Regions from separate parts of the Lysobacter sp. CA199 genome, predicted to be linked through region 1. Evidence: riboswitches for the same ligand, from Rfam matches in the RefSeq annotation. Region 1 holds a riboswitch; each other region holds the start of a gene.
The links. A riboswitch is a leader RNA that binds a small molecule or an ion and turns the genes downstream of it on or off. The one in region 1 is predicted to bind cobalamin.
Positions count from the first base shown of each region.

Region 2: linked by a shared signal. The riboswitch ahead of btuB (TonB-dependent vitamin B12 receptor) and the one ahead of metE (5-methyltetrahydropteroyltriglutamate--homocysteine S-methyltransferase) in region 1 are both predicted to bind cobalamin.
Region 3: linked by a shared signal. The riboswitch ahead of ACTOWJ_RS24380 (CoA-acylating methylmalonate-semialdehyde dehydrogenase) and the one ahead of metE (5-methyltetrahydropteroyltriglutamate--homocysteine S-methyltransferase) in region 1 are both predicted to bind cobalamin.
Region 4: linked by a shared signal. The riboswitch ahead of btuB (TonB-dependent vitamin B12 receptor) and the one ahead of metE (5-methyltetrahydropteroyltriglutamate--homocysteine S-methyltransferase) in region 1 are both predicted to bind cobalamin.

Region 1 is NZ_JBQJIL010000010.1:196,573-199,638, reverse strand. Features, by position in the region: gene metE (5-methyltetrahydropteroyltriglutamate--homocysteine S-methyltransferase) at 1-853, opposite strand, end outside; cobalamin riboswitch at 1,069-1,268, opposite strand; gene ACTOWJ_RS19430 (GntR family transcriptional regulator) at 1,711-2,424, opposite strand; gene ACTOWJ_RS19425 (SLC13 family permease) at 2,602-3,066, opposite strand, start outside.
Region 2 is NZ_JBQJIL010000005.1:183,915-186,980, reverse strand. Features, by position in the region: gene btuB (TonB-dependent vitamin B12 receptor) at 1-1,646, opposite strand, end outside; cobalamin riboswitch at 1,781-2,030, opposite strand; gene ACTOWJ_RS10355 (TfoX/Sxy family protein) at 2,196-2,636, opposite strand; gene ACTOWJ_RS10350 (GAF domain-containing protein) at 2,633-3,066, opposite strand, start outside.
Region 3 is NZ_JBQJIL010000014.1:157,082-160,147, forward strand. Features, by position in the region: gene ACTOWJ_RS24375 (acyl-CoA dehydrogenase family protein) at 1-483, opposite strand, end outside; gene ACTOWJ_RS24380 (CoA-acylating methylmalonate-semialdehyde dehydrogenase) at 495-2,009, opposite strand; cobalamin riboswitch at 2,151-2,354, opposite strand; gene ACTOWJ_RS24385 (hypothetical protein) at 2,583-3,032, opposite strand.
Region 4 is NZ_JBQJIL010000008.1:87,657-90,722, forward strand. Features, by position in the region: gene ACTOWJ_RS15460 (SDR family oxidoreductase) at 22-777, opposite strand; cobalamin riboswitch at 925-1,167, shown strand; gene btuB (TonB-dependent vitamin B12 receptor) at 1,337-3,066, shown strand, end outside.

The sequences.
Region 1 (3,066 bases):
CGCGTTCTTCCGGCAGCAACGGCAGCACGCTTTCCAATTGTTGCGGCGCGCGCACCAGATCCAGATGCAAGCCTTCCACCGGCAGTTGCGCGGCCAATGCGGCGTTGTCGCCGAGCGCACCGAAGTAGGTGGTCAGCAAGCGCTGCGGCGCATCGACCTCGGCCAGCGCCGCGTATGCGCGGCGATAGGCGGCGCGGTCGGTGTCGTCCAGATCCAGCACCAGCGCCGGCTCGTCGAGCTGCACCCACTGCGCGCCGGCGGCCTTGAGCTTGGACAGCAGTTCGGCATAGGCCGGCAGCAGGTTGTCGAGCAACTCGCGCGGATCGCCGCCGTCAACGCGCTTGCCGAGCTTGAGCAGCGACACCGGGCCCAGCAGCACCGGCCGTGCCTGGATACCCAGCGCCTGGGCCTGGGCCAGTTCCGCCAGCGGTTTGTCGCCGCGCAGGGCGAAGCGTTGCTTGGCGTCGAACTGCGGCACCAGGTAGTGGTAGTTGGTGTCGAACCACTTGGTCATTTCCAGCGCGCGCAGATCGCGGCGCCCGTCCTGCAGGCCGCGGGCGAGGGCGAAGTAGCCGCCCAGCGGATCTTCTTCGAATGCCGCGCGGTGCGAGGCGGGAATCGCGTCGAACAGCACGGCGCTGTCGAGCACGTGGTCGTAGAGCGAGAAATCGTTGACCGGCACCAGGTCGGCGCCGGCTTCGCGCGCGAGCCGCCAATGGCGTTCGCGCAGGGACGCGGCGGTGGCTTGCAGCGATTGCGCATCGCTGTCGCCTTTCCAGAACGATTCCAGGGCTTGCTTCAGCTCGCGCCGCGCGCCGATGCGCGGGAAGCCGAGTGGGGTGACGCTGATCATGATGAGTACCTGCGATGCGTGGGCATGACGCAGGGCAACGAAGGAAACCACGGCCGCGCGGGCCCGCACGCGCGAGCGCGTCGGACGCCATCGACAACCTTGGCTTCGACCTTCGCCCCCGCGGGCGAACCGGCACGCCGTACGCGGCCCGCGAGCAAGCGGGCCGGCGCCGTGCGGGCCGGAGTCGGGCGGAAGGCGAGCCTTCCGGTCGCGGCAGGTCTTCGGGCTCGGGACGTGAGGCCAGACCTGGCGAAGGCATCGTCGGAAGCGAGCGGATTCGCTCGCGGCCGATGCGTTCGCTCGTGGTTGGCATCGCCTACTTCAGGTCGCTTCCCGGCGCGCGAACGCCAGTGCCATGACCTGTTTCGTTTCCCATACCGCTGCGGGGCAGCTCCGGATTCGCACCGGATTCCCTCTGGCTATCTCGGGCCTGGGGCCCTCGATGGCGTGTCCCATCGCTTTATCTTTATGAAGCGATGGTCACCGTAACGGCGCCAAGGTACCCACGCCTTGGGGCGAAGTCAATCGTGGCTAATCCGATCCGTGGTCACCCCCATCTGTGGCTAATACGCAGGCGAGCGCAAACCGTGGGCCGGCGCTTGGGGGGTGAAGTGCGTAAGGCGCTGCATCGCTGCGAGGTCTGTTGTGGGAGGGCCTTTCAGGCCCGACACCCGAAGCCGACTAGCTGCCAGCGCTGGAGTCGGGGTTGAAGCCCCTCCCACAAAGACTTCGTGCTCGCGTCTGGATCTCAAGCTTGCCGCGTTGCCGCGAGGTTTCTGTGGGAGGGCCTTTCAGGCCCGACATCCGGACAAGGCGGGCGCACGCCGGCAGACGCGCCCCTGCTCAATCCGGCATGTTCAATCCGGACGCGCGGTCGGCAGCGGTGCCGGCACGTTGAGCATGCCGCCGGCGGCGACGTAGGCGGCGAGGGCTTGGCCTTGGCTCAGCAGATGCTCGTTCATGATCTTTTCCGCGGCATCGGCGTCGCGGCGGCGCACGCAGTCCAGCAGGGCGCGATGTTCGGCCAGCGACTGGGTCATGCGCCCCGGCGTCAGCAATTGGCGTCCGCGATGCATCTTGAGGATGCGGTGCAGATCGTGGGTGACCCGGATCAGCCAGGGATTGCCGGCGTAGTTCTGCACCAACTCGTGGATCAGATAATTATTGGCGTAGTAACGCGCGATATCGCCAAGCTCGGCCGCCTCTTCCATATCGGCGTGGAGCGCTTCCAGGCGCTTTACGCCGGCTTCGTCGATCCGGCGCACGCATTCGTAGGCGCAGCGGCCTTCGAGCATGGCCATGACCGGGAACAACTGGTTCAGATCTTCCAGCGACAACCGGGTGACCCGGCTGCCGCGCCCGGCGTCGAGTTGCACCAGGCCCTCGGCCGCCAACAGCTTCAGGCTTTCGCGCAACGGCGTGCGGCTGATCCCGAGTTGCTCGGCCAGCGCCGGTTCGTCGATCCACTCGCCCGGCGGCAATTCGTAGTCGTATATCTTCTGGCGCAGACGCTCGGCCACTTCTTCGTACAGCGGCACGCGTTTCCTGGAGGGCGTGGGGGCTGGTGGCATCGGCGTTGGCATCGGCGCCATTCTAATGCCTGCCCGGTCCACGTCGCGCTGACGCGCACATCACAGTCGCGCAGCTCACGGCTGGAGAGATCATGGCCGGACAGATCACGGCCGGACAGATCACGGCCGGAGCGAACCTCCGGCCGTGACCCCTGCGCGTGTTGCCTGCGAGCGTACTCACATCCAACCCGGCACCACGAACACCAGCCAGGCCAGCAAGGGGCCGAACGCCACCACCAGACCGCTGTAGATCAGGAAGCGACGGAACAGGCTTTCGCGTTCGTCCTTGGCGGCCGAGGCGACCACCAGCGCGCCGTTGGTCGAGAACGGGCTGACATCGACAATGGTGGAGGACACGGCCAGCGCGCAGATCACTCCGGCAGCGCCCAGATGGCCCTGCATCAGGAACGGCACCGCCAGCGGAATGGTCGCGCCCAGCACCGCGGCCGAAGACGCGAACGCGGAGACGATGCCGCCGACGTAACACACCAGCAAGGCGCCGAGCAGCGGCACGCCGATATGGCTCACGCTGTCGCCGATGTAGTTCACCGCGCCGGCTTTCTCGAGTACCGCGACATAGGTCACCACGCCGCTGATCAGCAACACCGTCGACCAGCTGATGCCGTCGACCGCGCCTTTCTG
Region 2 (3,066 bases), on a different contig from region 1:
AACTTGCCGAACGCGCGATCCAGGTCGATGCGCGCGCTGTGCTTGGCGCGGCGCGGCAGGTCGTTGCCGCGGAAGAAGCCGACGCGGTTCTCGGTGTCCAGCCAGCTCGCGCTCGCCGCCAGAGTCCACTGTGCGAACGTCGTGTCGATACCGATCTCGGCGCCGCGCATGCGCGCGCGTTCGATGTTGTTGGGCAGGTTGATCGCCGAGTCGAAGGTGATCAGCTCCTCGACGCGGGTGTCGAAACCGTCGATGCGCGCGTTGAAGTTGTCGCCGCGGTAGGCCAGGCCGACTTCCCAGGTCTTGGACTCTTCCGGCTTGAGATTGGCGTTGCCGAAGAACGGGAAGTACAGCTCGTTGAAGGTCGGTGCCTTGAACGCGGTGCCGTAACCCACGGTCACGCGCCAGTTATCGGCGAAGTTCAGGCCCCACGCGGCGCCGCCGGTGGTGTGGCCGCCGAACTGCTCGTTGTCGTCGCGACGCACGCTGGCTTCGAAGGACTGATTGCCGAAGCGGCCTTGGTACTGGACGAAGCCGGCCTTGTTGTCGCGTTCGATTTCATCGTAGGACGTGTCGCTGTTGACTCGGTCGCGCAGCCAATCGAAGCCCGCGCTCAACACGTGGCCGTCGAAGAGGTTGAAATCGGCCTGCAACGTCGCGCTGTCGCGATCGGTCCGGAAATAGCTGAGCGGACGATCGAAAATAGTGCCGGTGGGGAACGCACGGGGGAGGAGATCGTAGTTGTCGGAAGCATCCACGTTGCGACCCGCGCTCAACTGCACGTTGATCCTTTCCGACGGCTTCCAGATGAGCTTGCCGCCGATCACTTGCTGGATCGTTTCGGAATAATTGCCGAAGCTGCCGTCGTATTCGTTCTGACCTTCCACGCGCAGCGCCTGACCTTCGATGCTCCACTGCTCGTTGAACTCGATACCGCCGCGCAGCGACAGCGCGTGGCTCTCGTAGCCGTCGCGGTCGGGCTCGTCGGTGAAGCAGCCGGCGAACACCGGGAAGCCGGCGCCGCGGCAGGCGTTGATGCCCTGGGTCTTGCGGAAGCTGTAGTCGGCGCCGAACCAGCTGCCGCCGCTGCGGCCGCCGAAGCCGGTGCCGAATTCGACGGTGCCGTTGCTGCCGCCGCCGGCGTGCACACGCGGGGCGAAGCCCTGCCGTTCGCGGCGGGTGAACACCTGGATCACGCCGCCGATGGCGTCGGCGCCGTACAGGCTCGAGCGCGGGCCGCGCACGATTTCGATCCGGTCGATCAGTTCCAGCGGAAGATCCTGCAGCGCCGCCAGACCCGAGGTCGGCGAACCGATGCGGATGCCGTCGACCAACACCAGCACGTGATCGGATTCGCTGCCGCGCAGGAACAGCGTGGTCAGCTTGCCGGGACCGCCCTGGTTGGCCAGGGTGATGCCGGCGCGGCCGCGCAGCAGATCGTTGAGATCGCGCGCCTGGCTGCGTTCGATATCGGCGCGGTCGAGCACATCGACCGGGGTCAGCAGATCGTTGACGCTGACTGCGGTGCGGTTGGCGGTGACCACGACCTGATCGAGATCGGTGGCATCGCCGGCGGGCGCGGCGAGGGCGGTGGCCGGCAGCGCGAGCGCGCAGGCAATGGCGAAAGACAGGTTCAGGCAACGCATGTGGGGACTCCAGCGCACGCGCGATCCAGCGCGCGACGACAAACGGCTAATGGGCGGCGGCGTGGAAAGGGAGATATAGGCAGGCGAACCAGCGCGCGAAGACGCTGCCGCCGCCGCAATGCCCTCCGCATCGCAACCTGTGGCGCGTCGAGGCCGGTCTCCGGACTCGCAAGCAGAACCGATGGCGTCGGTTCCCGGACGCGGCGCCTTCCCGTGACTGTGCACAGTGGCGGTGGCCGCGACCTGACTTGCTTACCGTTGCGGGGGCAGTGCCGGAATGGGCGGGGCGGGTCGGACTCTCCGACCGGACCTGAGCGCTTCACCGGCTTCCCGTTTCAACCCCGGCGGCTGGGCCGTGGGGTCACCTCGAAGCGGGCGCAGTGTACGCGATGTGGGGACGCACCGCCCGGACAGCGGCCGAAGCCCACGGTAGAAGCGGTGCGAGCCGCGACCGCAGGGTGTCCGCCCGCGTCGTCAGTTACATCGTAGTTGCCTTGCCGCGGTCGCGGCTCGCGCCGCTCCTACACAGGAGCGGACCGCTTGGCGCCTTCAATCGCGGTGGTCGTCCTCGTCGCGCCCACCGGGCGCGTCCTCGTCGGCCGGCCCATCGAGCTCGCCATCGCCGTCACGCTGATAGCCGCCTCCGAATCCGGAAGGCTCTTCCTCGCGTTCCTGCGCATGCATTGTGGTGTGCACCGGCGCGGCGGCCGGTTTGTTGCGCGGCGCCGGCAGCAGCGCGGTGGCCGCTTCGGCGGCCAGGATCAGTTCCTGGCGGCGCTCGTCGCTGATCTCCTGCCAATGGCAGTCCAGCAGCGCGCCTTCGATCGCGTAGAGCAGGTTCAAGGTCGGCTTGAAGCCGGCGCGCTTGACCCGCATGAACGCCTCGACCGTGCCGACCGCGGCGATGTCCTCGTGCGTGCGCAGGCCGACCTGGCGCAACCAGGCCGCGCTCTTGGGCCCGATGTTGCGCATCTTCGGTGCAGTGCTCATGCCAGCGACTCCACATAGACCCGCGCCAACGTTTCCAGTCCGGCCTGATCGTCGGCGTCGAAACGCGCCGGCACCGGGCTGTCCAGATCGAACACGCCGATCAGCTGGCCGTCGCGCACCAGCGGCACCACCACCTCCGAACGCGAAGCCGCGTCGCAGGCGATGTGGCCGGGGAACTCGTGCACGTCGGCGACGCGCTGGGTCTGGCGGCTGCTCGCCGCCGCGCCGCACACGCCCTTGTCGAGCGGAATGCGCACGCAGGCCGGCAGCCCCTGGAACGGGCCGACCACCAGTTCGCGGCCGTCGTAGAAGTAGAAACCGACCCAGTTGAGCTCGGGCAGCGACTGGTTGACCAGCGCCGACAGATTGGCGGCATTGGCGATGCGATCGCGTTCGCCGTCGAGCAGCGCGCGCGCCTGTTCGACCAATT
Region 3 (3,066 bases), on a different contig from region 1:
CTTGGCGCCGTTGATCACGTAATGGTCGCCGTCGCGCACCGCGCGCGTTCTCAGCGAGGCCGCGTCCGAGCCCGCGCCCGGTTCGGTCAGGCAATACGACGCCAGGCGTCGGCCGCTGGCCAGCGCCGCGCCCCATTGCGCGCGCACCGCTTCGCCGGCGTGCGCGGTCAGCATCCAGGTCGCCATGTTGTGGATGCTGATGAACGCCGCGGTGGACGGATCGACCGCGGCCAGCTCCTCGAACACGATCGCCGCATCCAGACGGGTCATGCCCGAACCGCCCGCGCCTTCATCGACGTACAGGCCGCAAAAACCCAACTCGCCCGCATGCGCGATCGCCTCGCGCGGAAATTCGCTGGTCGCATCCCAATGCGCCGCGTGCGGCGCCAGTTGCGCCAACGCGAAATCGCGCGCGGCCTCGCGGAACGCGGCCTGCTCTTCGCTCAGCCCGGTCGGCAACGCCGCCGCGACCTGCCAGTCCATGACGGCGGCCATCACTTCAGGCTGATCGTGGTGTTGACGCCGTGGCCCAGGGTTTCATCGTCGAACCAGCGCGCGGTGACGGTCTTGGTCTGGGTGTAGAACATCACCACTTGCTTGCCGTACGGTCCCAGGTCGCCGAGCTTGGACGCGCGCGAACCGGTGAAGGAGAACAGCGGCACCGGCACCGGAATCGGCACGTTGATGCCGACCTGGCCCACGTCGATGTCCTCCTGGAACTTGCGCGCGGCCGCGCCGGACTGGGTGAAGATCGCGGTGCCGTTGCCGTTGGGATTGGCGTTGATCAGCGCGATCGCTTCGTCGAGCGTATCCGCGCCGAGCAGCACCAGCACCGGCCCGAAGATTTCCTCGTCGTAGATGCGCATGCCGGGCTTGACCCCGGAGAAGATCGTCGGCCCGACGAAATTGCCTTGCGCGTAACCGGGAACCGTCGGCTTGCGGCCGTCGAGTTCCAGCACCGCGCCCTGCTCCACGCCCGAGGCGATCAGGCCCTCGACGCGCTCGCGCGCGGCGCAGGAAATCACCGGTCCCACGTCGGTACCGGGCTCGGTGCCGGCGTTGACCTTGAGCGTGCGCGCCTTGGCCACCAGTTCGGGAATCCACTCGCGCGCCTGTCCGACCAACACCGCGGTCGACGCGGCCATGCAGCGCTGTCCGGCCGCGCCGAATGCGGCGCCGGCCATGGCGTTGAGGGTTTGTTCCTTGTTCGCGTCGGGCAGCACCACGGCGTGGTTCTTCGCGCCCAACATGCATTGCACCCGCTTGCCGGCGAGCGTGGCGCGCCGATACACATGGGTGCCGACCTTGGTCGATCCGACGAAGGACACCGCCTGGATCGTGGGGTGATCGCAGATCGCGTTGACCACCTCCTCGCCGCCGTGCACGACGTTGAGTACGCCCTTGGGTACGCCGGCCTGCAACGCCAGTTCGACCAGACGCATGGTCACCAGCGGGTCCTGTTCGGAGGGCTTGAGCACGAAGGTGTTGCCGGTGGCGATGGCCATCGGGAACATCCACAGCGGAATCATCGCCGGGAAATTGAACGGGGTGATGCCGGCGCACACGCCGAGCGGTTGCAGCAGCGTGTAGGTATCCACGCCATTGGCGACGTTGTTGGCCAACTCGCCCAATTGCAGATTGCCGATCGCCGCGGCGTGTTCGACCACTTCCAGGCCGCGGAACACGTCGCCCTCGGCGTCGGGCAAGGTCTTGCCCTGCTCGGCGGTGAGGATCGCGGCGAGCTCGCTCATGTGCTCGCGGATCAATTGCTGATACTTGAGGAAGATCCGCGCGCGCGCGCCGATCGGGGTCTTGCGCCAAGTCTTGAAGGCGCGCGCGGCGGCCTCGACCGCGGCGTTCACTTCATCGGCGGTCGCCATCGGCACGCGCGCCAATACCGCCTGCGTCGCCGGATTGACGACGTCGCGCCATTGGGTGCTGGTGGATTCGACGAACTCGCCGTCGATCAAAAGTTTGACCGTCGCGACCTGGGTCGCAACGCGATGCATCTCGTTCATGGTCGGTCTCCGTATCGCACACCCGCGAAAGCGGGTGCCGCGGAGACATCAGACAAGGCGAGACGAGGGCAAACGGACGCCGCATCGCATCAGCTCGTCCGGTTGCCCGCCGCAACACCCGAGGAGGACATCTCCCGATGTCCGCCACGGGCCGGTCTCCGGGCTTGCGAGCGATGCCGTGGCATCACCCCGACTCCTTCCCGCGCGAGCGCAGTGGTTACGTCGGGTGTTCTCGCCTACCGTTGCGGGGGCAGCGCCGGAATTGGACGATCACGTCCGCACCGGCTTCCCGTTTCACCCTGCGTGCCGGTATGGACCGACGGCAAGGCACCTGTGGCTGGCGGAGTGTAGTGCTTGGCCATGGTCGCGGACAAGCAGCATCGCGGTGTCACACATTCAGTTCAACGTGTCCGACGCGTTCATCGATGCCATCGGATGCGATTGTCGGCCTCGCGGGCCGCCACTTTCGTGCACGTCGGCGTGCAACTGTGAATGGCCCGCTCGCGACGCGGACGCTCGATCCGCGGTCGAGGCTCGCCGCGACGATCCGGCGCGAACGCGATATCAGCACGCCATCGCGCGAGCGTCGTCCATCGAACCGCGGCACAGATGCTCCAATGCGATCGACAGCGCCAGCACATAGGTCTGCGATTGCACGCCGCGCACCAGAGCGATGCGGTTCTCGATGCCTTCGGGTTCGCACAAGCGCGCGTCGGCAAGATGGCTGGGCCGAATCTCGACAAAAGGCAACGCGCTCGATTGCAGCGCCTGGACGATGCGGCGGTCGCGCACGCAGGCACCGGTGTCGAGCAAGATCGCCTCGGTCTGCGGCGTGCGCAGCGCTCCGATCGCGGCGACGAGGGCTTTGTCGCTGGCCAGATTGTGCACGGCGATGCGGCGGCCTGCGCGGTTGGCGCGAATGATCAGCTGCACCAGCAGCAGGCGATCGATGTCGCATTGATCGCGGAACATACCGTTGGGGCGCTTGGGCCCGCGCAACAGAACGATCGACATGGGTGTCTCCAGCTAAACGACGACGAGCGGACCC
Region 4 (3,066 bases), on a different contig from region 1:
GCGGCGGCCGACGCGCGGGGGTCAGGCGATCAGCGCGCCTCCGTCGACATCGATCACCGTGCCGGTGACGAAGGCGTTGTCGATCGCGAACAGATAGGCCGAGGCGATCTCGTCGGCGCGGCCGACGCGGCCGACCGGAAGCTGTTCGCCGGCGCGCGCGAGCATCGACATCAGTGCGAACGGCTCCACGCCGCTGTAGCCGTCGCCGTCGGTCAGGCCCGGGCTGACCGCGTTGACCCGCATCGGCGCCAGTTCGCGCGCCATGACCTTGACGCTGGCCTCCAGCGCGGCGTTGATGACGGTCCGGGCCAGCGCGCCCGGAGTGGCCTTGCGCGCGACGATGCCGCTGGTCAGGGTCACGCTGCCGTGGCTGCTCAGATAGGGCAGGACCAATTGCACGGCCTGGATCGAGCCCCACAGCTTGCGCTCGAACGCCAGCCGCACCTCTTCCAGGTCCAGTTCGGCCAGCGGCCGGCCGGGCGCTGGCGCGCTGGCGGCGATGACCAGATGATCGATCTGGCCGGTCCGGTCGAACAGGCGGCGCAGGCTGTCGCGGTCTTCGAGCTGAGCCTGGTGGGTCTGGATCGGCGACTTGGCCAGAGGGCGCAGGGTCTCGGCGGATTCTTCGAGCCGGTCCAGGTCGCCGCAGGCCAGGATCAGCTCGCCGCGACGGCGCGACAGGCGCGCCGACACCGCGCGGCCGATCCCGGATTGGGCGCCGATGACCACGCTGCGGACGATCGGGGCGGTGCTCAAACGCAAGTCGGGGGCACTCATGGCGAATGACTCGGGTGTGCTGGGATGGCAGGCATCGTCCGCGACCGGCCCGGGAGAATGAATCAGACGCGTCTGAAATGTGCCAATACGCCTGCGCGCATGCCTGTTTGAGTCCCATACCCTGGCGTTGGCATACGGACGCACTGTTAAGATGCCCGCGCTCAAGGTGATCGCCGGCACAGTCCGGCGATTGAAACGGGAATCCGGTCGCGCGCTGGTCTGCCAACGCGCTCATGCCGGAGCTGCCCCCGCAACGGTAGGCGAGTCAACGCACCGCAATGGCCACTGTGCTCAGGCACGGGAAGGCGCGGTTCGGGAATCGGGTCCGCAGGATCGGACCGGTCGATTCCGCTCGCGAGCCCGGAGACCGGCCCAGAGCGTGAACCGACAGGCGGAGGGCCTGCGTCTCGGGGATCGTGCGCTTGCGCGTCTCTCCTGGCTGCTCTCCGCGTGTCCCGACCCTGTCTGGTCCGCGCGGGTGAGGCGCGGCCTTGGAGATTTGCCAGTGATTGCGTCCGTTGAATTCGTTTCCTCCCGCGCGACCGGCGCGGGCCCGCGGATGCGCGCGGGTTTGTCCGCGGCGTTGATGTCGGCGATGTTCGCGGCGCAGGCCGCGCCGGCCGCGGTCGACCTGGATCAGGTGGTGGTCACCGCCACGCGCACCGCGCAAACCCAGGACGCCACCCTGGCCGCGGTCACGGTGATCGACCGGGCCGAAATCGAGCGCCTGCAGCCGGCCTCGCTGCCGGATCTGCTGCGCGGCACGCCGGGCGCCTCGCTGGCCAACAACGGCGGTCCGGGCAAATCCACTTCGCTGTTCTTGCGCGGCACCGAATCGGACCACGTGCTGGTGTTGGTCGACGGCATCAAGCTCGGTTCGGCGACCAGCGGCGGCGCCTCGCTGCAGGACATTCCGGTCGAGCAGATCGAACGGGTGGAGATCGTGCGCGGCCCGTTCTCCAGTCTGTACGGTTCCGAGGCCATCGGCGGGGTGATCCAGATATTCACCCGGCGACCGCAGGGTCCGTTCGTGCCGAACTTCAGCGCGTCGATCGGCAGCAACCGGACCCATCGCGCTTCGGCCGGCGTCGCCGGCAAGGGCGAGCGCGCCTGGTACTCGATCAACGCCGCGCACGAGGACACCGACGGCATCAACGCCTGCCGCGGCAAACCCTCGCCGGGCGGCGCGGGCTGCTTCACCCATTCGCCCGATCGCGACGGCTACCGCAACAGCTCGCTGACCGCGCAGGGCGGCTACCGCTTCAACGAGCGATGGGACGCGCAAGCGCGGGTGTTCCGCGCGCAGGGCAACAACCAGTACGACGGCAGCCAGAACAATCAGGCCGACACCGTGCAGCAGGTGTTCGGCGCCAAGCTGGGATACCGGCCCAGCGATCGCGTCGCGCTGAGCTTCAATGCCGGTCAGAGCCAGGACCTGAGCGACAACTACAAGGACGGCCGGTATTCGAGCACGTTCGATACGCGCCGGCGCCTGGGTTCGGTGCAGGGGGATTTCAGCTTCGGATCCAACGTATTCAGTGGCGGCTTCGATTGGCAGCGCGACGAAGTGGAAAGCAACACCCGATACGCGCGCGATCGCCGCATCCTGCGCGGCGCGTTCGGCCAGTGGCAGGGCGATTTCGGGGCTCAGTCGCTGCAGGCCAGCCTGCGTCGCGACGACGACAGCCAGTTCGGCGGGCAAACCACCGGCAGCGTGTTGTGGGGTTGGGATTTCACCGATCGCCTGCGCGTGACCGCGAGCTACGGTACCGCGTTCAAGGCGCCGACCTTCAATGAGCTGTATTACCCCGGTTACGGCAATCCGGACTTGTCGCCGGAGACCTCGCGCAGCTTCGAACTCGGCCTGCGCGGCACCTTCGGCGAACAGCGCAAGCAGGTGTGGTCGGTCAACGCGTATCAGACCCGGATCGACGACATGATCGCCTACGACGCTTCGATCGGGCTGCCGGGCAACGTCGACCGCTCGCTCATCCGCGGCGTGGAGGCGGTGCTCGATACGCGTGTGGCGCAGTGGGATCTGCGCGCCAGCGCGACCTGGCTGGATCCGCGCAACGACAGCCGCAGCAGCTACAACGACCATCTGTTGCCGCGGCGCGCGCGGCGCAGCGCGCGGATCGATCTGGACCGCCGCTTCGAACTCGGCGCGGCCAGCGCGCTGTCGCTCGGCGCCAGCGTTTACGCCGCGGGCGAGCGCTACGACGATCTGGCCAATACCCGACGCCTGGGCGGTTATGCGCTGACCGACCTGCGTCTGGGTTACGCCTTCGA